DNA from 3 places in the Paenibacillus sp. FSL H8-0283 genome. Region 3 is predicted to be linked to each of the others. Evidence: riboswitches for the same ligand, from Rfam matches in the RefSeq annotation. Region 3 holds a riboswitch; each other region holds the start of a gene.
What was found. A riboswitch is a leader RNA that binds a small molecule or an ion and turns the genes downstream of it on or off. The one in region 3 is predicted to bind S-adenosylmethionine.
Positions count from the first base shown of each region.

Region 1 (7,801 bases), 330 kb from region 3:
AATCAACTTAGCATCAATGCAGGATATACCTACGAGGAGTACAATGCTTCGACTGACAAAACATCCACCATAGGGCTCAACAGTCTTCTGATGGGCGGGATCGGGTACACGGCTTCCCAAAAATTCAGTGCTCTTCTTTTGCTCAAAAAAGGATGGGCTTTGATCCTCGTTGTCGTCCTTGGGTTAATCGGTTGGATCAGATACAAAATCAAAAGCTCACACGGAGAAGAAGAGAAACTCTCTCCCTCCGAGAGGACGTACCTGCAAGAAGCCGATGAACAGCAGTATGCTGATCAGAATGAATTATCCTACTACCTCCAATCTGGGCATCATTCTGACGTGGATAAACCGGAAAAACTTTGACTTATGTTGATCCCCACGTCAGTACAGATTAGGAAACATAAAATAAGCCGTATATCTCTTCAGAAGAGATATACGGCTTATTCTTAATAGCTTCACATCATATCATACATATCGTGAATTATTCAGTTGCAGGTTCAACTGCTCCTTTATAACGTTCTTTGATGAATGTTTTCACTTCTTCGGAGTGCAGAGCAGCAGCCAGTTTTTGGATTGCATCTGCATCCTTGTTGTCCTCACGGGAAACGAGGATGTTTGCGTATGGGTTACCTTGCAGATCTTCGATCAGCAAAGCATCATTCGCCGGATTCAGGTTCGCTTCGAGCGCATAGTTAGCGTTGATAAATACCAGATCCGCTTCATCCAATTGACGAGGCATCATGGCTGCATCCAGCTCGATGATATCCAGGTTCTTCGGATTGGCTGTGATATCTTGAATCGTAGATGTAATATTTGTGTTGTCTTTCAGCGTAATGATACCTTCCTTCGCAAGCAGCAACAAAGCACGTCCACCATTGGATGGATCATTTGGAATTGCTACTTTTGCGCCGTCTGCCAATTCATCCAAAGACTTAATCTTTTTGGAGTATCCACCAAAAGGTTCAACATGAACAGGTGTTACAGAAACGAGGTTGAATCCACGTTCTTTATTCTCTGTGTCCAGATATGGTTGGTGCTGGAAGAAGTTTGCATCCAATTTTTTGTCAGCAAGTTGCTGATTGGGTTGAACATAGTCGTTGAATGTAACGACTTGCAGACGGATACCTTGTGCTTCCAGTTCAGGCTTGATGCTTTCCAGAATCTCTGCGTGTGGTGTAGGTGAAGCTCCAACTTTCAATTCAACTGTACGAGGTGCACCTGCTGAATTGTCTGCGCCGCTATCGGCGTCCTTGTTGTTTCCGCAAGCTGCGAGAACCGCAATCAACATAAGACTAAGTAGAGCAAAAGACCATTTTTTCATGTGTAAAACCCCTTCTCTAATCATTTTGTCATGTGGCATCTGCATTAATGCATATCCATCATGTTATCTATGTGTTATTTCCTGGTGAAAAATGTAACCAAGCGATCTCCAGCCATCTGGAGAATTTGCACTAGAATGATCATCGACACTACGGATATGATCATAATTTCATTTTGATAACGGAAGTATCCATAGTTGATTGCCAGTGTTCCCAGACCTCCACCGCCAACCATGCCCGCCATCGCCGTATAGGAGACGAGCGTAACAATGGTGATCGTTATACCAGCAAGCAGTCCAGGCAGTGCCTCAGGCAACAGCACCCGTCTTACGATCTGTCCGGTCGATGCACCCATCGCCTGTGCCGCTTCAATGACACCACGATCCACTTCACGCATTGTTGTCTCTACCAGTCGAGCGAAGTAAGGAGCTGCCGAAATAACCAAAGGTGGTATAACACCAAGCACCCCTGTAGCTGTACCGACGAGCGAACGAGTGAATGGAATAATAGCAACAATCAATATGATAAATGGGATCGATCGCAAAATATTAACAATCAGGGACAGTATAATGTACACCACCCGTGATTTGGTTGAAGCAGATCGGGCTGTCATGAACAGCAGCACCCCGAGCGGTAAACCAAAAATTACGGTAAACAAGCCTGATGCACCCAAAATTTGCAGTGTCTCAATGGAAGCTTTACCAACCTCTTCCCAGCGAACTGTTGAAAAATCCATCTAACGAAGCACCTCCACATCAAGTCCCTCAGCGGTTAATTCTGATATCGTCCGATCAATCGCATTTGAATCACCCTCGAACCGAACGGTCAGCTGCCCATAAGGAACCTGTTTGATCGTAGAGATTGTACCTTGCAGGATGGCAAAATCCACGCCTGTCTTACGTACCGTTCTAGACAAAATCGCTTCATACGTTTTGTTACCCAGAAAGGATATCTTCACAAGTTTGGAAGCAGCACCTGCCTGCAATTCAACGCCTGCATTTGCCAGAGCGGTCTCTTCCAGAGCAAGTCCAGCTTCATGGTCACGCATCATGAAGTCCCGCGTAATCGCATGCTGCGGCTTCAAGAACACGTCTGTTACAGGTCCTTGTTCCACAATGCCACCTTGATGAATGACAGCCACCTTGTCACAGATGTTCTGAATGACATGCATCTCATGTGTGATCAGCACAATCGTAAGGTTGTACTTTTCATTAATGTCGAGCAATAACTTCAGGATTGAATTTGTCGTCTGCGGATCAAGTGCCGAAGTAGCCTCATCACAGAGAAGCACATTTGGATCACTTGCAAGTGCTCTCGCAATCCCTACACGTTGTTTCTGTCCACCCGATAATTGAGCCGGATATTTGCTGCTATGGTGCTCCAGACCAACCAGTGCGAGCATTTCCTTCACTTTGCGATCAATGGCTTCCTTGGGTGTATTCACAAGCTTTAGTGGAAAAGCTACATTGTCATATACCGTTGCCGAAGATAACAGATTAAAATGTTGAAAAATCATCCCGATCTTGCGTCTCTGTTGCTGCAATTCGGTTTTGCTCAGTTCAGTCAAGTTGATTCCGTCGACCCATACCTCACCCTCCGTAGGCCGTTCCAGCAAATTAATGCAGCGAATCAATGTGCTTTTGCCCGCTCCAGAATGGCCAATCACACCGTAGATTTCACCCTTTTGGATGCTCAAATTCAGCTCAGATAACGCTGTTGTAGATTTTGCCCCTTTGCCGTACGTTTTCGTTAAACCTTTTAATTCAATCAATCGCACTTGCCCCTTTCCAACCACCTACATGTATCTTTACCCGATCTAAAGGAAAACTCCCCTTAAAGTACAAAAAAAGAGCCCTTTGCAGATACAAAGAGGGCTCTTCACGTGAAAGAATATACCTTCTCATCTGCCAAAATCGTGTCTTGCACCATTTTGTAGGAATTAGCACCTAACATCTATAACGAATGATACATGTATCATGTCGTTACAAATCGGTTGCCGGGCTTCATCGGGCCTGTCCCTCCGCCGCTCTCGATAAGAAATATGTTGTTGTAGGATTTTATAAGTTCATGTAGTTTATGCTTTATAATGTGAACGTAACTTCCGAAATATCAGTTATATCCATGTAACATTCGATTGAAACTCAGTATATTCCAAGTATTCCGATTTGTCAAAGGGAATTATTTCTTTTCCATATTTTATTGATATAACTATAAGAGGCTGTTAACGTTTCACAGACCATATCCACGCCCTGACGCATTTCCTGCACATGCTGATTCAGATCCTCCAATTTCACTTTACCTTGCAAGGTCTGGTGTAACTGCCACAGGTCATCGTGCATTTCTGAGTTCATGTAGTGAATTTCCATATTACGTCGCTTGCGCAGCTTGCTCATCGGTTCACGATAAGAGTCCTTGATCTGTATTAATTGCAATGCAAGATCATGATGCTCCCTTGCATAGTCGAACTGCCTTAACATAGTAAAATAAGAAAAATGCGCTTTGGTATTGGAAGTATTCAGCTGGAATATTTCATTTAATACTGTGCCGACTTTATCCAGAATGGCAAAGCAGCGGATAAAGCCATCTTTGTAGAAATACACATAACGTGCATACTCGGCTTTTTCAGTCGCCGTCATATCATCCGTTGAGCCTGCAACGACCTTTTTACGAAAATGAGCAGCAGCGAAACAGCTTTGCTCCAGTTCATCCAGTGAGGAGATGAGTCCCTGAGTCCACACATACAGTTTCCGATAGTCATGCGTGGGATCATGGTCCACATGCATTTGTCGTTGAAATAACTCAAGCGTATGCGCCATTGCGTCCATCGCTGCCTTCAATTTACCTTCGTTTATACGTGGCTTTTCCCCCAACAACGTTCGCAGCATATCTAACCTCCTCTTTTCCAAATCAACAAGAATTCATCACCGTAAACGAATCATCATTCATTCCGTGTAATTGCTGCTTGCCATAGGTTGCCCTGATCCCTCTGACATCAAACAAAGTCCACCTGTCCAATGATGTACATCACTGGATGGTGGACTTTCATATTTAAAAACGATTAGCCGGGCGATGTAGCTTGTACACCAGGAAACTCATATACGTTAAGACTCCGAACAATATGGCGATATCCAGCATATGAGCAAGAGCTACGAACATGTATACTTCCGGACGGTTCATTGTCACCATCATGAAAATACCAATGACTACTTGCATCAGAATAAGAACAACGGATACCACACCCAGAGTACGCATTTCCTTGTTGTCCGGATGATTACGGTAAGCGAAATGACCCAGGATTGCGATAACAATCACGAGCGACGCAGCTGCTGCACGGTGAGCAAAAGCAACCGCTACCCCACCCGAAAGCTCAGGAATAATCTGACCGTTACAAAGCGGAAATCCAGAACATCCGCCGGCAGAATCCGTGTGACTCACAAATGCACCTGTGTATACCACGAGATATGTGTAAATGGTGGAGAACCAGACCAGATTCCTGAATTTTTTGCTAACCCGAGGGTATTTATTCAGGCGCTCCAATCCGCCATCTTTGGCCTCCTGCCTTATGCCCAGCGCCATCATTAGAGAACTCGCAAAAGCAATCAGTGCAAAACCAAAATGCAGTGCCATGACTGCTGAAGATTGGGAGAAGACAACGGCAAAAGCCCCCATGATTCCCTGGACGATAACAAATACCAGAGTTAAGAAAGAAAACAATTGCAGGTCACGGCGTGATTTGCCAAACCGCAGAAAAGCAACAAACGAGGCAATGGACAACAGTCCAGCCAGTGCACTTACAGCGCGATGGGAATATTCAATGAGTGAAGCCACAGTATGTGCGGGAACGAGTTTTCCGTTACATAAAGGCCATTCTGTTCCGCAGCCAAGGCCTGATTCCGTTTTGGTTACGATGCCTCCACCAAAAGTAGCCAGAAACATGACAAGACAGGTTAATACGGTTAACCATTTAAACAAAGTTAAGTGTTTCAATTTTTTCTCACCCGCTGTTGGTTTAAGATGGCGAAGAATATTCTCCGCTTGTTTCGGTACTTTGACACTTATTTCACAACTAAATTCATTATACCGGATAAAATGTTCATTGACGTCGCGCTTTGTGACAAAATGTTAACGTCTGGTGAAATAATGACCCACAGGTCATTTGGGATATGTACAGAAACGTTTCTTACATAGAACGTGTCGAACACACAAACGCCATTTCCCTATTTCAAGAGAAATGGCGTTCTTTTTATTATACCCTTTTACAACATGAACCTGTCATACTTTTATATAAGTTCATGAAACATTTACACAATAACGGAGAGGACAGAAATAACCAGAAGAAGCGGAGCGTTCGCCTTTATCCCCGGATTTCTCCCCTTTATAAAAGGGATCAAAGAAATCTGGGGATAACAGCGATCGGAAGGTTATTCTGTCATCGGAGTGTCTGTGTGTCTGTGTAAATATTCATTTATCGAACTTATATAACATTATTTATGGATCGTGTTGTACACTTCAACTGCGCGATCCAGGAACTGCTCAATCTCTTCTCTGGACTTGCGCAGCTTGTTCACATACCGTACGAGTTCGCGGCCATCTGTATACGCCACAAAGCTCGGAATGCCAAGAATATTCTGCTCTTCACTAACGGTTCCAACCTGATCCACGTCGACCTCAATCAAGGTCAATTCACGTGCATATTTCTCTTCAACCTCAGGCATAAACGGATCGATGTATTTGCAGTCACCACACCAGTCTGCCTTGAATACGGCAATCGTCAAACGTGGGGATTGGATGGCTACATCAAAAGCCGGTTTGGAGGTAATCTGTTCCATTCGGTTCATCTCCCTTTCTGTACCTTGTCTTACCCTAAGTGAAGCAAATTGGCGAGTGGAAGTCAAATAATCAGCGCATACTTAGAATAACCACATGGTCTGTGAAAATAAACCCAGAACATCATGAAAGGATGTCACATCATGACTTCCACCAGAACCGATTCTTCCAGCGAACAACATCACGGGTCCCTTCTGCAGATTGTCCGTTCCATTCCGGGTGCTGCCCGTGAAATCTGGCGTGGCAAACAGGCTGCATGGCAAGCTTCAGCACAGCTTCGTCACCCATTGCGTGACATCGAGTGGGATACCGATACGGCAGCTGCCTTACAGTCTGAGGTGGAGCGTTTGTTACCTACCAGCAACAAATCTTTTACACGCACGGACCAGGTTCAAAGCGCACTCGTCTGCGAAGAAGATTGCATCATTCTGGAAGAGATTAAGACACTGACTCAGGAGCACAATCGGAGTAATATCACCCGCACGGCAGCCTATCTGGAATGTTATGAGCAATATCCCGAACTGCATTGGGCACTACTGGCCCATATGGTCTCTCGCAACGGCGGATATCACATGACAGATCTTCAGAGTGACTTAATGCATAATCTACAGAATCAAAGCGATCGCCAGCATATGTATCGGCTGCTGGAGCGGTGCAATGCACTCATTTTCCAGGATGCCTATCCCCAGCTTCTGCTGTATATGAACAGTCGCCGGATCGGACGTAGCTGTTTCCATCTCTTGTCGCACTTTCACGTATCGGCGTTTATGACGCCGTTTTGGGAACGCTTTTGGCTGGAACGATGCAGTTCACTGCTAAGTGTGGCATTAATTATTAATGAGCAGAACTATATCGAGAGCCGGGTGGTGCAACATCCTTATTTTCAAAAAGAAGTACTTTCCAAACCCGCATTCCATCTGCATAATCTGGCCGGTCTGAATCATATCGTCTTTCCTCTTGGACAGGGAGCAGGACTCGCAGGACGCGTCATTGAACATTTTGGCAAACTAGATGAGCGAATCATGTTTGGTAAAGGGCTATATGCCCTGTTGTTTGGCGTGGAGCAAGTACACACACAAGTGTTGGAGTTCGCACGCTTGGTTCCCCATCGTTGCTCGCGCGCTGAATATTGGCCTGGGCTGTTTACCAATCGTGAAGACGAGGCAGGGGAACATACACTTTATGCTCAGGAGCTAATGGATGAAGAATGGCTTCCAGAAGGGCAACGATTATATAGTCCGGAACTGCTCTCCGTATGGGGGGACACGCCTTATGAACCGATCACCAGACAGGACTGGCTTCAGACTCGGGATTGTCTCGGTTATCTGACGGCACCGCGTCGCCCATGGCTGTTTGAGATGAGTCACGAACACCGGTATGGCATGCTGAAAACAGCACTGGCTCATGATGCTAAAGCTATCACACACTAATGCTGAAGACTATATAGAGCAGGCAAAGACGGATGATGTGATATCCGATGTACCGCTAATCCTCGCTTGCTGGGCTAATGTCGAGTTCAGTCGCTCAGCTCTCCTTAGCTAAACAAAAAGCCCTGTCCGCTTCAATAGCAGACAGAGCTTGTATCGTATTTTCACAAAATATTGGAGCATGGATGATGCTCCTTGCATGTTTAACCTCTTTGCCCAGCTCCACGT
Region 1 covers NZ_CP150295.1:5,797,900-5,805,700, forward strand. The annotation lists gene MHI52_RS25575 (DUF2167 domain-containing protein) at 1-363, shown strand, start outside; gene MHI52_RS25580 (MetQ/NlpA family ABC transporter substrate-binding protein) at 482-1,321, opposite strand; gene MHI52_RS25585 (methionine ABC transporter permease) at 1,396-2,055, opposite strand; gene MHI52_RS25590 (methionine ABC transporter ATP-binding protein) at 2,056-3,090, opposite strand; SAM riboswitch class I at 3,217-3,358, opposite strand; gene MHI52_RS25595 (Cthe_2314 family HEPN domain-containing protein) at 3,488-4,204, opposite strand; gene MHI52_RS25600 (heme A synthase) at 4,368-5,306, opposite strand; gene MHI52_RS25605 (thioredoxin family protein) at 5,804-6,148, opposite strand; gene MHI52_RS25610 (DUF2515 family protein) at 6,290-7,576, shown strand; gene MHI52_RS25615 (polysaccharide biosynthesis C-terminal domain-containing protein) at 7,777-7,801, opposite strand, start outside.
Region 1: it holds a riboswitch for S-adenosylmethionine, as region 3 does, so the genes downstream of both, MHI52_RS25590 (methionine ABC transporter ATP-binding protein) here and mmuP (S-methylmethionine permease) in region 3, are expected to answer to the same signal.

Region 2 (7,801 bases), 3.0 Mb from region 3:
AATGGCTCGGTACTGGTTTTCACAGGTAATCAGAAGTCTTCTTCGGACCGTTTCACCGTTGGTTCGACCGTAGAAATGAATTATAAGTATACGAACGCAGCAGGCAAAGAGATCCCTTGGCAAGATGTAGTGACTGCTGTTGGGGCAGGACCCCGTCTGGTAAAAGACGGTAAGGTAGCTGTCAATCCGACGAGCGAAGGTTTCAAGGATGCCAAGATTCTTAATGCTTCCGGAGCCAGAAGTGGTATTGCGATCATGGCAGACGGTTCTGTTATGCTGGCTACCGTTTCCGGAGCAACAATCAAGGAGTGGGCAGCGGTGATGCAGAAGCTTGGTGCCAAACAGGCCATGAATCTGGATGGCGGTGCTTCCTCGGGTATGTATGCCGGGGGCAAAATGCTGACTTCTCCAGGTCGGCTCTTGAGTAATACACTCGTATTTGGCGGCTCTGTGCGTTAAAAGAAAGTGATTATGGGAGGTATGACGCAAATGACACTCACATCTGATCGAAAGCCAGGGGAGAGCAATGCAGCTGTTCTGGCCATTAATGTAGGCCTGCCGCAGCCGCTCCCTGGGCAGAAGCGTGAAGTGCTGAGCGGCATTGTGAAACATCCTGTATCCGACGCGGTTTTCCTGTCATTCACTGGAATGACAGGGGACGCGCAGGCGGATCTGGTGCATCATGGCGGCCCTGACAAAGCCGTTTGTGTATACGATTACAGTCGTTATCCGGCGCTGGAACAACTGATGGATCGCAAGCTGGATTGGGGAGCTTGTGGAGAAAATCTGACGGTTGAAGGCTGTGCCGAAGAAGACGTACGGATTGGCGATGTGTACGAGTTGGGCGAAGCCACAGTGCAGGTCAGTCAGCCCAGACAACCTTGCTTCAAGCTGGGTGCGAGGTATGATTATAAGGAGCTGCCTGTTTATTTTCAGGAGAGTGGATATACCGGCTTTTACTTTCGTGTACTGCAAGAAGGTGAGGTAGGGCCTTCATCGATATTTCGACGGATCAGCACCGATCCAGCCTCAATGACGGTTCTTGAAGCCAATCGAATCATGCATCAGGGGAAAGAAAATGTCGAAGGTATTCAGGCGTTGCTGGCCATTCCTGCGCTGTCAGACAGCTGGAGGCAAACGTTAATGAAACGATTGTTCAAGCTGGAGAACAAGTAGCAGGGTAATTATCGTGTCATCAAGTAAAGCAATTCGAATTCCTTTTTAAACTAACTTGGGAGTGTGACTAACATGACGATCTTAGGCGCAATTGAAGCAGGCGGAACCAAATTTGTATGTGGTATTGGCACAGAAAACGGAGAAGTTCTGGAACGCGTAAGTTTTCCAACAACAACACCGGAAGAGACCATGGCTCAAGTGATTTCATTTTTTGAAGGCAAAGGCATTGAAGCTCTGGGTGTAGGTTCATTCGGTCCGATTGATCCGATTGAAGGAAGCCCAACATATGGTTATATCACAACAACACCAAAACCACATTGGGGACAGTATAACGTGATTGGCAAGCTCAAGGAGCATTTTGATGTACCGATGACATTTGATACGGATGTGAATGGTGCGGCACTTGGAGAGGCAACCTGGGGCGCTGCACAAGGTCTTGAGAGCTGTCTGTATATCACTGTGGGTACAGGTATTGGTGCTGGTGCTGTGGTTGGCGGTAAAATGGTCCATGGATTGTCACATCCAGAGATGGGACATATCATTGTACGCAGACATCCGGAGGATACATACGAGGGTTTCTGTCCGTATCATGGTGACTGCCTCGAAGGCCTTGCAGCAGGACCGGCCATTAACAAACGTTGGGAGCAACCGGCTTATGAGCTGCCTGCGGATCATAAAGCTTGGGAGATCGAAGCACATTACCTGGCACATGCACTGATGAATTATGTACTCATTCTCTCTCCGCAGAAAATCGTCATGGGTGGCGGAGTAATGAAGCAGGAGCACTTGTTCTCGATGGTTCGTAGCAAACTGCAGGAGTTGCTGGCTGGATACGTTCAGCATCCGGCACTTCAATCTGACATTGACCAGTATGTTGTTTCACCAGGACTAGGTGACAATGCGGGTCTGTGTGGTTCGCTGGCGCTTGCCAAGTTGGCATTGAATAAGTAGGTCATTAAGGGATTGACGAATTTTACCATTGTGGTATGATATGGGCAACAGCATAGTACGGTTAATGAGGAAGCACCTCTCTTGCATGGATTTTGCAGGAGGGGTGTTTTTTTGTGCTGCCTGTAGGTAGTATCTCTAACTCGTATAAGCTGAATATTCAAAGGGAGGGAACGAAAATGGAAGTCATTTTCATGAACAGATTGTCCAGAATGTCAGATCAGAATGCAGAGTATGCACAGTTATGGATTGGGGAAGAGGAAGATAGTTGGCAGCTGGGATGGAGTCGCTACGAGGAAGGAGAGCGTGAGGACAGCATCTGGTATGAGGGGACTTCTTGGGAGGAGCTGCTTCATATTTACCGTCATCAGCTTGCCATACAGATGAGTGAGGGGTACCGACCGCAGTTGCAGGGGTTATTTCATGAGAATGATGATCTGAAGTCACGCAGTTATGGTGGACAGCGGCTCCATTGTTACAGTGAGTTATACGGCAATGAACAATTATATACGGATCTGTGCACATGGCGCAGGAAGAGAGCTGTGTCTGACCGGAAGGCACCGTATTTTATTGCAACCAATCGTCTGCTGCGTTTGATTAGTGCCTTTGTTCCGCAATCGCTGGATGAACTGATGCAACTGCCGGGCGTAGGAGAGAGCAAAGCAACTGAGTATGGTGCGGAATGGATGGAGATTACAACCGGACTGGAGCGTTCAACGACATTCCCGCTGGACTGGGTATACACGGCGCTGAAGGAAGAAGAGTATGAGAGTTGGTTATACAAGCAGAGAGAGCAGAAGTATAAGCAGGAACTTGATAAGTTCACCACGCGTAAGCAGGTGCTTGAAGGCATGAAGGAAGGGTATACGTTAGAGGAGATTGTTAATCGATCCGGATTATCCCGACGTGAGTTGGTTGAGCTGTTAGAGGCACTGGATCATGAAGGTTATGACACCGATTGTCTTCTTGATGTGGAGCTGGCAGTGATGCCAGAAAACGAACAAGAGGCCGTATGGAGTGCGTATGAGGAGCTTGGAGATACGTTCCTGAAGCCAGTATTACATAAGGTGTATGGAGGAGAGAAACCCGATGGAGGAAGTCTGGAGCAGGTCTATGAAAGACTGCGCATGATTCGAATCCGCTTCCGTCGGCACGCAGAGACAGAGAAGAATGTTGGTTAATAATCAGGAATGAAAAAAGACGAGGCGTTTCTCCGGAGGAGCGCTTCGTCTTTGTTATTTCATACGAGTTCATACCCAGTCTTTCTTGCGGAAAATGAAGAACATGCTCAGGCCCAGGGTAACCATTAGGCCAATCACAACAAAATAGCTGTATTTCCAGTTAAGCTCGGGCATATTCGTAAAGTTCATACCGTATATACCGGTAATGACCGTCAGCGGCATGAAGACCGTGGTAATGGCGGTAAATACACGCATGATTTCATTCGCCCGGTTCGCAATACTGGATTGGTAGGCTTCTCGCAAGTTGCCCATCAGGTCGCGATAAGTCTCAAAGGTTTCAGATATTTTTACAGCATTCTCATAGATGTCACTGAAATACTTTTGCAGTTGATCATCGATGAGACGCAGATCTTTTTTATTCAAGGTGTTAATAACCTCTTTCTGAGGTCCAAGGACTTTTTTCAGCCACAGAATCTCACTGCGTAGCCCGATGATTTCATTCAGATGTGACTTTTTGGTGTGCATCAGAATGTCTTCCTCAAGCTTCTCGATCCGTGCTTCAATTCGGTCACCTACGGTGAAATAATTATCAACAATCAAGTCAACCAGCAAATACAGCAGACGATCCGGTGTACTGATTTCCTGTTCCCACAGGATGGGTTTCAGTGTGCGCAATTCGCTGACCTTGTGCTTGGTAACACTAATAATGAAATGTCTGCCGAGGAATAAGTTGACCGCACGTAGAAATATCTCTTCATCATCAAAACGGATGCTATTAATCACAATAAAATAATGGTTCTCATAAATTTCAATCTTCGGACGTTGTTCTTCGTCACTAAGACAGTCTTCCACAGCCAGATCATGCATCAAGAACAGCGGCTGAAGTACCGCCAAATCGTCTATGTCTGCATCAATCCAGTAAAATCCTTCCGCTGGTGGAGTCAGCGCCTGCTGAATGTCGTCCACCGGAATAAATACACCGTTGTTTACCAACCGGATTTTCATCGTTAATCTACTCCTTCTGCACCCGCCAACTTGGCGGATATTATCATTATGGGCGCAAAAAGAACAAATCAGCCGGTCGGCAGCGGAGCCTGGAGATCAGGGCTGCGTTCACTATATAATCAAACGGAAGTCACGTCCCGTTGCCGGCATGCTGATGTTAATTCTTTATGCAGTTTGTCGGAATTCGGCTGCCAGTCAGGCCTCGGGTCGCCATCCATTTAATATGTCACCTCTCACATAAGGGTTTATAACACCTTGTTTAGTATACCGCTGGTACAAGGTGCTTTCAAGCGCAAAAATGTGTCTATTTCGCGCCCTGAGGCAGTGTATGACAACGGATGATGAACGGTTCCGATCTGGGAAGCAGACATCGAACTGCAACTTGACGTGAGGGCATTAATGTAATAAAGTAGACGGTGAACCATATTTAATTACAATCTAATACAGCGAAATCTTATCAAGAGTAGGTGGAGGGACTGGCCCGATGAAACCCGGCAACCGGCGGTATACCGCACGGTGCTAATTCTTGCAGCGACTAAGTGTCAGGTGGCACTGTTGTAACTGAGAGATGAGAGAGGCGCATATCTATTTTACATATGACCTTTCTCGAAATCCGAGGAAGGTCTTTGTCATATGCCCCGACTTCTCAGCAGTGATTTTCGCTAAGGAACTTGAGGTTGTTTGTAACGTTGGATGAAAGAGCAATTCAATGTTTTTACAAGCTCAAGGCAGTCTATAACTGTATTGATGTGAAGACATCAAGCCAAGGGTGGCTGCATCTATCTATGCACAAGGAGGAGTTAGACTTACTATGCCAATCAAAATACCCGATACTCTACCAGCAAAAGAAGTACTTGAAGGAGAGAATATCTTCGTCATGGATGAAACTTCTGCATATCAGCAGGATATTCGTCCACTCCGTATCGCTATATTAAACCTGATGCCCACAAAGGAAACGACCGAAACACAATTGCTTCGTCTGGTGGGAAACACGCCTATTCAGGTGGATGTCGTTCTTGTACATCCCAAATCCCATACGTCGAAGAATACGTCTCAAGAGTATTTGGATCTGTTCTATAAAACCTTTGATGAGATTGAGCACCGTCGTTTCGATGGAATGATCATTACGGGTGCCCCGGTGGAACAGATGGATTTCGAAGACGTGAACTATTGGAATGAAATCCAGGAGATCTTCGAATGGACCAAAACCAATGTGACTTCAACCCTCCACATATGTTGGGCTTCCCAGGCAGGTTTATACCATCATTTTGATGTACCCAAGGTTGCACTTGATGAAAAGTGTTTTGGCGTTTTCCCACATACCATCAATAAACCACATGTTCCATTGTTGCGTGGATTCGATGAAGTATTCAACGTTCCACATTCCCGTCATACGGAAGTGAGACGCGAAGATATTGAAAAGAATGAGAATTTAGAGATTTTGGCTGAATCCGAGGAAGCGGGGATCTTCCTGGTTGCTACCAAAGACGGCAAACAGATTTTTGCCACAGGACATGCCGAGTATGACCCGTTCTCATTAAAGTGGGAGTATGACCGGGATGCAGCCAAAGGGTTGGATATCGCATTGCCTAGGCATTATTATCCGAATGACGACCCTTCCCGTGTGCCACCAGCTACTTGGCGCGCTCATGCCAACTTATTATTCTCTAACTGGCTCAATTACTATGTGTATCAAGAAACACCTTACGATATTGGCCCGCAAATCTAATCGAGATTACAGGAGGATGCAGCAATGGAAGACAACAACAAGTTGAAAATCGAAAGCCGCTTAGCACAAATTGGGTCCATCAATGAACCGGTAACAGGCGCCATTAACTTTCCGATCTATCAATCCACTGCGTTTCGCCACCCTAAGCTTGGACAAAGCACGGGGTTTGATTATATTCGTACGACTAATCCAACCCGTAAAGTATTGGAAGAAGCCGCCGCAGCGCTGGAGTCCGGTGATGCAGGGTTTGCCTGTAGCTCGGGAATGGCTGCGCTGCAAACGATTTTTGCCATGTTTGGTCAAGGGGATCATCTGATTGTATCGCTGGATCTGTATGGTGGAACCTATCGTCTGCTGGAACGTATTCTGTCCCGTTTCGGCGTAACTGCTAGTTATGTGGACACGAATGACCTTGCAGCACTGGAGAAGGTTCGTCAGCCGAATACCAAAGCTGTATTTATTGAGACACCAACCAATCCACTGATGATGATCACCGATGTGGAAGCCGTTGCTTCCTGGGCGAAAAGTTACAACCTGTTGACCATTGTTGACAACACGTTGTTGACTCCATTTTTCCAACGTCCGATTGAACTGGGTGCCGATATCATCATTCATAGCGCTACCAAATATCTGGGCGGACATAATGATGTGCTCGCCGGACTAATTATTACCAAAGGTGAGGCGTTATCTGCTGAGATGGCGTTCCTGCATAATTCCATTGGAGCGGTATTATCTCCAAGTGACTCCTACCAGTTGATGAAAGGTATGAAAACGCTGGCTCTTCGCATGGAGCGTCATGAGCACAATGCACTTACTATTGCCAAATACTTGCTTGAGCACCCAGCGGTGGTTGAAGTGTATCATCCAGGTCTATCCGATCATCCGGGGTATGAGATACAGAACAAACAATCTACCGGTAACACAGGTATCTTCTCTTTCAAAGTGAAGGATGCACGTTATGTTGAACCGTTGCTGCGTCATATCAAACTCATTGCTTTTGCCGAAAGTCTCGGCGGAGTCGAATCACTTATGACTTATCCCGCAGTACAGACTCATGCGGATATTCCCCTTGAAATTCGTGAAGCCGTAGGTGTGGATGATCGTCTGCTCCGGTTCTCCGTAGGCATCGAACATGCAGATGATCTGATTGCAGATCTCGGCAATGCTCTGACAGCTGCACAACAGGAAGTGGAAGGAGGCGTGCACTCATGAGTGAGTCCAACAACAAGCCCAATTCCGAGTTGAAATTTGATACCAAGTTGCTCCATTTTGGCGATGAGATTGACAAAACGACTGGAGCCTCCAGTGTACCGATCTACCAAGCATCAACATTCCATCATTTTGATATCTTCAATCCGCCTCAACATGATTACAGTCGTTCGGGAAATCCGACACGTCAGGCTCTGGAAGATTACATCACATTGCTGGAGGGCGGCGCACGAGGCTTTGCCTATTCTTCGGGGATGGCTGCGATCTCAAGCGTGTTCATGATGTTCTCGGCAGGGGATCACATGATTGTAACGGAAGATGTATATGGAGGTACGTATCGTTTGCTTACTTCCATATTAAGCCGTATGCAGATCGAGACAACCTTTGTAGACATGACCAATATAGATGAAGTAAAAGCGGCACTCAAGCCAAACACCAAGGCAGTATATATGGAAACACCGTCCAACCCTACACTGCGGATTACGGATATCGCTGCTGTAACTGACTGGTCGAAGGAACATGACCTGATCACAATTCTGGATAACACCTTTAT
Region 2 covers NZ_CP150295.1:2,020,784-2,028,584, forward strand. The annotation lists gene MHI52_RS09290 (phosphodiester glycosidase family protein) at 1-459, shown strand, start outside; gene MHI52_RS09295 (MOSC domain-containing protein) at 490-1,176, shown strand; gene MHI52_RS09300 (ROK family protein) at 1,249-2,127, shown strand; gene MHI52_RS09305 (HRDC domain-containing protein) at 2,304-3,305, shown strand; gene corA (magnesium/cobalt transporter CorA) at 3,375-4,310, opposite strand; SAM riboswitch class I at 4,762-4,885, shown strand; gene metA (homoserine O-succinyltransferase) at 5,122-6,039, shown strand; gene MHI52_RS09320 (PLP-dependent transferase) at 6,064-7,251, shown strand; gene MHI52_RS09325 (PLP-dependent aspartate aminotransferase family protein) at 7,248-7,801, shown strand, end outside.
Region 2: it holds a riboswitch for S-adenosylmethionine, as region 3 does, so the genes downstream of both, metA (homoserine O-succinyltransferase) here and mmuP (S-methylmethionine permease) in region 3, are expected to answer to the same signal.

Region 3 (7,801 bases):
ATGCCAATATCGCAGCAGTCGTAGTGAACAAAAGTAACTTCCCCAAGGCTGAACTAAAGCACGTGTTAGCGCAGGATTCGAGGATCAGCAATGTAGGCTGGCAAGGGAACACAACGGGTGTAATTAGCCCGGAGTCTTTGGCAGCAGTAGAGGGCCAATCCATCAGTCTCAACTTGAGTGTACTGGACGGGAGTTATCAGGAACTTGGATTCGAAACGTTAAAAGGGGTTAACCCACAACATGCGAATGAAATTGCCATTGGTGTAAGTGTAGCCAAAACATCAAATAAAGATCTCGGTGATCTTATCGATATCTATATTGAAGGAGAAAAGCGTACATTCCTCATCACAGGCATCTATCAGGCGTTCGCCAACATGTCTGTTTCAGGCAGAATCACCATTGATGCCATGAGAAGTGTGAACCCGGATTATAGTGAATTTGATGTTATCTTCATCAATGTGAACGATATGGCACAAGCGGCTAAGGTTGCCTCTGAATTAAATGAGCAATTTAAAGATTTTGCTTCGGTATTCACTCAGAAGACTTTGCTTGATTCGGTTTACGCGGAAGCCGCTAACATCCTGATCTATCCGATGAGCCTGATTGGATTGCTGTTTATCATTGTGACGTTCATCATTATTTTCAGTACCTGTAGAATCAATATCCGTAAAGAAAGCAGAACGTACGGGATATACAAATCGCTGGGAATGACATCTCGTCAAATCCGGTTGTCGCTCACCATGGGAATGTTCATACTGTCCTCCGTGGGAGCCATACTGGGTATTTTCGTCGGCGTATACCTGCTGCCTCTTCTACTCGAAATGGTCCTTTCCGGTTATGGTATCGTACAGCTTCCACTGATCCTGCATTGGGGTGGAATGGTACTGTTCACCTGTCTAAGCATCATTGCAGCCAGTCTTGGCTCGTGGTTCTCTTCGAGAATCATTCGGGAAGCATCGCCACGTATACTGGTTATCGAATAATGTAATCAGAATGCCTTAACACAATAAAACAAGCCCTTCCATACCTCTATAGGATGTGGAAGGGCTTGTTATCATGATATGAACTAATTCCGCCATTTCTTCGCAAGTGCACCAATCTGATGTGGCGTTGTTCGGCAGCAGCCGCCAATAATTTTCGCGCCCGCAGCAACCCACTGCTCCGAAGCATCACTCATGCTGCCACAGGTACCCTGTCCGCTCCACGTCTTCGTTGCTGCATCATATACTTCTCCCGAGTTCGGATACACAATAACAGGTTTATCGCTGGTACGGCTCAAAATACCCACTGCTTCCGTCACCACTTCCATCGGAGCACAGTTCAGGCCAATCGCCGCAACCTGCGGCTCGGAGCCAAACTTCTGTGCACATACCTCAAGCGGTGTGCCCTCGCTGATGCTTGTCCCGTCTTTTAAAGAAAAAGATAACCAAGCATACGCATGAGGGAACTCCTTCAGTACATCAACCAGCACCTGTGCTTCCTGCAAGGAAGGAATCGTCTCAAACGCCAGAATATCAGCACCTGCTTCAAGCAGCGCCGCCATACGCGGACGGTGAAATGCGACAAGCGTCTCATCCGACACGCCGTAATGACCCACATACTCAGAACCATCCGCCAGATAGGCGCCGTACGGTCCAACGGACCCGGCAATAATTGGACGTGAACGAAGACAGTCTTCTTTGCGATCCCCTGTACGATCTGTTAAATGCTCCTCATTCTCCACGTTCTCGGAACGTACCGAAGGAGCTTCTACAGGCTGACCTGTTGAGCTTTCTCTCTCTACTAAACTACTCTGAACTTCTGCCCACACGTCATCTCTCGCCTGTACAGCCAGTTCCACCGTCTTGCGGATCAGCTCCAGTGCAGCCTGTTCATCAATCCTTCTCTTGCGGAAACCATCCACCGTCGCCTGATAACTGGATGTAATCGCACAGTCGGCTCCTGCTCGAAAATAATCTGCATGGACCTGAACAATAACATCCGGATTCTCAAGCAACACACGAGCAGACCATAGTGGATCATCGAGATCACATCCATGCTGTTCGAGTTCCGTAGCCAACGCTCCATCCAGAATCATGACCGGATGTTCACGAAGGATCTGTTCCATGGGGTTAGTCTGTTGTTCTTGCGTCATGTACTTGTCCTCTTTTCTTATTCACACGTTCTGTCAGATAATAAGCAGCGTAACATACTGCGATAAACGGAACCCCACAATACAGCGCAATTCGCTGTGTCGGGTCAAAGGCAATACCTATGCATGAAGCCAGGCATAATATAAATGAAACAATTGGTACCACCGGATACAGTGGTGTGCGGTAGACCAGATCTTTGACCGCATGTCCTTCCCGGATATATTGTCTGCGGAACATGTATTGGGAAGCGCTGATGCTCATCCATACCGCAACGACAGCCAGACCTGAAATGGAAACCAGCGTAATATACACCGTACCTGGCGCAATGATGCTGGACAGCAAGGCCAGCGCACCACCCACCATACTAATCAGAAGTGCATTCAGCGGTACTCCGCTTTTGGTCAATTTGGCAAACCACGGAGAGATCGTTCTTTTGTCAGCCAGAGACCAGAGCATACGTGAAGATGCATACAGGCCTGAATTGGCAGCAGAGAGAATCGCCGTCAGAATAACAAAGTTCATAATGTCTGCTGCATAGGGTACACCCACCCGCTCCATTACCGCTACAAACGGACTTTCCAGTACACTGGCATCCGACATGGGCAGCAAGGCCGACAAGATAATAATCGTTCCGATGAAGAAAATAACCAAACGCCACAGCGTTGTATGAATAGCCTTTGGTATCGTCTTTTCCGGGTTCTCCGTCTCACCGGCGGCAATGCCGATTAACTCGGTGCCTGAGAAGGCAAAGTTTACAGCAAGCATGGTCATCAATATCGCTGTAGCCCCATGAGGGAACCACCCGGATGCGGTAATATTCGATAGAAATGGAGCCGGTTCAGAATCCGCCATGGGAATGAACCCAAACATGGCTGCGCCACCGATAATAATGAAGATTACGATAGTCACTACTTTTACAGATGAGAACCAGAACTCGGATTCCGCAAAAAATTTCACCGTTAGAGCGTTAAACAGAAAGATCATCAGTGCAAAAACCGCGCTCCATATCCATACGTTTACCGATGGGAACCAGCGCTGCATAAGCAATCCGGCGGCTGTGAATTCGGAGCCAAGCGCAACAGTCCAGGTTAACCAGTATAACCAAGCCACCGTGTAACCTGTTGCCGGTCCGATATATTTGGCTGCATAACTATGAAATGCTCCCGTCTCTGGCATATGAACAGACAGTTCACCAAGACAGAGCATCACCAGATATACAACGATGGCTCCGATCAGATAGGACAGAATGGTTCCCAGTGGTCCCGCCTGCTGAATGGTGTAACCTGAGCTGAGGAATAATCCCGTTCCAATGACTCCTCCGAGAGAGAGCATGACCACATGCCGTGCCTGCATTTTCCGCTGAAAATGCCCTTTGTCGTTGTTGTTCTCCATACCTGCTGCTCCCCTACTTCTTCATCCAGAAAAAACAAAAAAGACCCACTCTGCCTAAAGAGTGCGCCGTTACTGACAAATAAAAACAAACGCTCCTATCTATCAGGCTTTCACCCGCTGGAATTAGCACAGTATCCTTCAGATCTGTTGCTGAGGTTTCTAAGGGCCAGTCCCTCCACCTCTCTGGATAAGAAAATGATTTTTTACTAATATAGCGATCTATCATGAATGTGTCAACAATTAAATAATATATGGCACACCTCGCTATTCGGTGGAAGACCCCGGATTCGTGATGGTGGTCTTTACCTCATAGGTGATCGGCACGGTGCTAAAAATTTTATCCCAATCGTCTTTGACTTTTTTCCATGTTTTAGGTTCTTTAATACGCAAGCTATCCCGAAAATCCGCAACATCTACTTTATAGGTATGCTGCAGTTTGTATAACAACTGTCGAATCTGTTGTTTGGCAAGTTCAGCAAATTCTTTTTCCAATTCACTGAGATACGCACCTTTTTCCTCTTCCTCGGGAGCACGCCAATCCTCCATCAACCAGCCTTCGGATTCAGTTTTCACATGGAATGAAATATCATCGCCAACCACTTTTGGAATTATTGTTGTTTTTTTCTTCTTCATTTCATATACAACAGTGAACCCCTCTTTATTGTATGTCTTCAAGATACCTCCTTTTTCTTTAGGTCTGAGCCAAGATAGCCCTTCTAGATCCGTTTGGCTGAGTTCCCCGATGAATTTTGTTGTTTTCCCATCAAAGATACTGGCACCGGAGAACTTGTCCTCTCCATTGAAGTTCAGTACATTCTGGAGCAAAAAGCTGGAACCGGATTGCATTTGTGCATCTAATTTGGAGAGTAGAACGGGGTCCAGGATTTTATTGGACAAGTATGAATTACCGGTAATACCTGTAAGATAAAATGCTGGAATCCGGGAAGGATCATCTGAAGTCAGTACATCAACAGCGCGATGATGGCTAATCAACACCAGACAGTTAGGACGAATATCGTTATCCCGAAGTACAAAATCCAGCAGCTGGTCCAGACCATACTTTTTGGCGATATCCTTGGACACAACGATAACCTTCAGATGATGTCCGATGAGCGGATGATCTCGTCTCAGTGCAAACTGACGAAAGATTTGCAGCAAGGAATCTCCGGTAAGCTGTTCATTGGAATAGGACGTTTTACCAGAAGCAGGCGAACCGGATTGTTGGCTCTTCTGACTGCTGGAATTACCGGGAGCAATCTGTACCGTGGCTGTCACATTGTTCTGCTTGGAATACCCTCCTCCCTGATTGGCGATGTTCTCCTCAAATTCCGTCTCTTTGCCGATATCGATCCCAAGACCAACGTAGACACTTAGATCCTCTATCTCTCGACTGCTCCAACATCCGGATATCGTTAAGAGAATGCATAATACAGTGGCTAAGCGTAACAACATGCGGAATGTAATCATGCATGCTTGCCTCCTTTTTTGCGAATCAGACTTAACAACAGTAGTACCAGAGGTAAAATGCCAAACAAAAATACGGACACATTGCCTAGCATATCTCCTAGTACGAAGGTATCATCCACTGTTTTGGGTATCATTGCTGTCAGATAAATGAACGGCAGCAGGCCGTACATGATGCCTTTGATTTTTTTGGAACGAAACAAATCACGAATACCCACCGAAGCGCAGTAATGTGTAATTGCTGTAGTCGAAAAGATTTGCATAATCCAGATGACCAGCAATAAGGATTCAAAACGCTCGAATATCAGACCCTGGATTTCGAAGCTTCTTACCAAATCCAGCGTTGGCCAGGTTCGAGTTTTGATGCCATCGAGCGATAAACTGCCTATAACCATCACCACCGTGATCAAGTAGATAATAGTGGATATGAGTATCCCCCAGGTCATCGCTTTATTGCTCTTCTTCGGATTTTTCATATAGGCAGTCATGATTAACATCACCTCATAGCCTGTATAAGATAATAGTGAAGGCTTCAACCCTTGGAAAACCGGCATGACCCCATCACCGAGTACGGGTCTCAGATTGCCAATTTCGAATAGCTGATTACTAAGCAAAATTTCAATCACAAATATAATAATCGTAATTGGAAGGATGATCTCAAACACGCGTACGATAACGCCAAGCCCGCCTGAAATCATATATACACCGATCCACATGAAGACCATCACAATCGCCCAGGTGGGGGTGCGTTCGAGCAGATACATCCCAGTTACTTCAGCCATAACTCTGATTTCGAATGCGGCAATAACTATGAAATACATAATCATAGACAATCCCAGTATGTAAGCAATCCAGCTGCCCGTAATCTCACGGGTGAACTGGAAGACGGTTTTCTCCGGAAATCTGCGACACAGGGTAACCAGAATTATTCCGACACCTATGATAATGAATCCAGATAGGATAATGGAAATCCAGACATCCGGTGTTCCGACAGCTTTGCTGGTCGTTCGAGGTAGTGTCAATATCCCGGCACCAAGCATGTAATTGACAATAATTACAACGGCCTGTGTCGTGGTTAGCTTTCCTTGGGAGCCATTCACTTAGTTCACCTCCAGACCTTCAGTAGATGGAATTCCATTTATTTTTTCCGATCATCATCGATCGGATTAGTCATTTTGGGACGCATTCTCATCATATTTAGCGGTGCACGGATAACAAAATCCTTCCATTCATTCATGTGATAGGGAACGGCTGGTGCAACATAAGGTACGCCAAAGCTTGAGAGTCGTGCCAGGTGTGTACACACAAGCAGAAAGAACATAACCACGCCAAACAATCCGAGTACGGCTGCGCTGAACATAGCGGCAAATCGTAGAATCCTTAGCGTTAATCCCGCACTATAGACCGGAATCGTAAAGGAAGAGATGGCTGTTACCGCAACGACAATGACCAGAAATTGGCTTATTATTCCCGCTTGCACGGCTGCTTGGCCAATAATCAGACCTCCTACGATACCCATCGCTGGCGCAATCGGTTTGGGCAAGCGTATCCCGGCCTCCCTCAAGATTTCAATTGAAAGCTCCATGATGAGTACCTCAATAATTGAGGGGAATGGCACTCCGGTACGCGTTTCAATAATCGTCAATACCAGCTTGGTTGGAATAAGACCCGGATGGAACGAGATAAACGAGATATAGAGCGCAGGAGCAAGCAATGCCAGCATCGCGGCCATAAAACGCAGCACTCGCAAAAATGTTCCAGGAATCCAGCGTTCATAATAGTCCTCTGGAGACTGAAGCAACATGCTAAAGGTCACCGGTACAATTAATACAAATGGCGTTCCATCCAACAAAATTGCCACTCGGCCTTCCAGAAGGGCACCCATCACTCGGTCAGGTCTTTCCGTATTCAGTACCTGCTGAAAAGGACTCAGCGTATTATCTTCGATGAGTTGTTCCACATAACCTGATTCGAGCATTGAATCCATATCCATCTCTTCGATTCGCTTGCATACTTCTGCAACGAGATTTGGATCGGCAATATCCTGAATATAGGCTATCGCCAAATCTTTTTTGATCCGTGAACCCACTTCATACTTCTTAATAAACAGGCTCTGATCACTTCCATAACGACGTAAAATGCCTGTATTATCGCTTAATTGCTCTGTAAAACCAATACGAGGCCCACGAAGCAGTCCCTCTGACAAGGGTTCATTCATACCTCTTGTTTTGATCTTATGAGCTCCAATTAATAAAGCACCTGGCAAACCATCAACCAGCAGTGCATTTTTCCCAAACAACACACCAACTGCGAGTTCTTGGAGGGACTTCGTCTCCTCAACCAGACTGACAGGAAGTAATTGATCTTGCAGATATGCCGACAGTAAGTGTGCGTTGTCTGGATGAAGGAAACCCTCCTGCTTAAGTAGAGGAACACCTTCGAACATCAACGGTGTAATCAAGTGATCATCAACTAAGTCTTGATCTACCAGGCCTTCGGTATAAATGACCGCAGCCCGTGTATTCGTTCCCCTAATAATAAATTCCCGAATATGCACGTCTGCATTGAGTCCAAAGCTTTCTTTCACACTCGTCAGATTTATGCTGTACTTTTCGGTTAATTTAATATTGGCATAGTGGCCTGTTTCGGTCCCTTCACCCTGCCCTTTGGCTGCTGGCGAGATATCCTTCGAGGATATGGACGATGGCTTCGAACGAGAGAAGCTTCCGCGCTTAATGGCAGCATTGATCCAGCGCATGCTCAATGTAATACCAATTGGAATGATGAAGACCAAGAATGCCTGAATCCATATG
Region 3 covers NZ_CP150295.1:6,128,553-6,136,353, forward strand. The annotation lists gene MHI52_RS27145 (ABC transporter permease) at 1-983, shown strand, start outside; gene mmuM (homocysteine S-methyltransferase) at 1,067-2,134, opposite strand; gene mmuP (S-methylmethionine permease) at 2,112-3,524, opposite strand; SAM riboswitch class I at 3,617-3,718, opposite strand; gene MHI52_RS27160 (Ger(x)C family spore germination protein) at 3,789-4,991, opposite strand; gene MHI52_RS27165 (spore germination protein) at 4,988-6,088, opposite strand; gene MHI52_RS27170 (spore germination protein) at 6,127-7,801, opposite strand, start outside.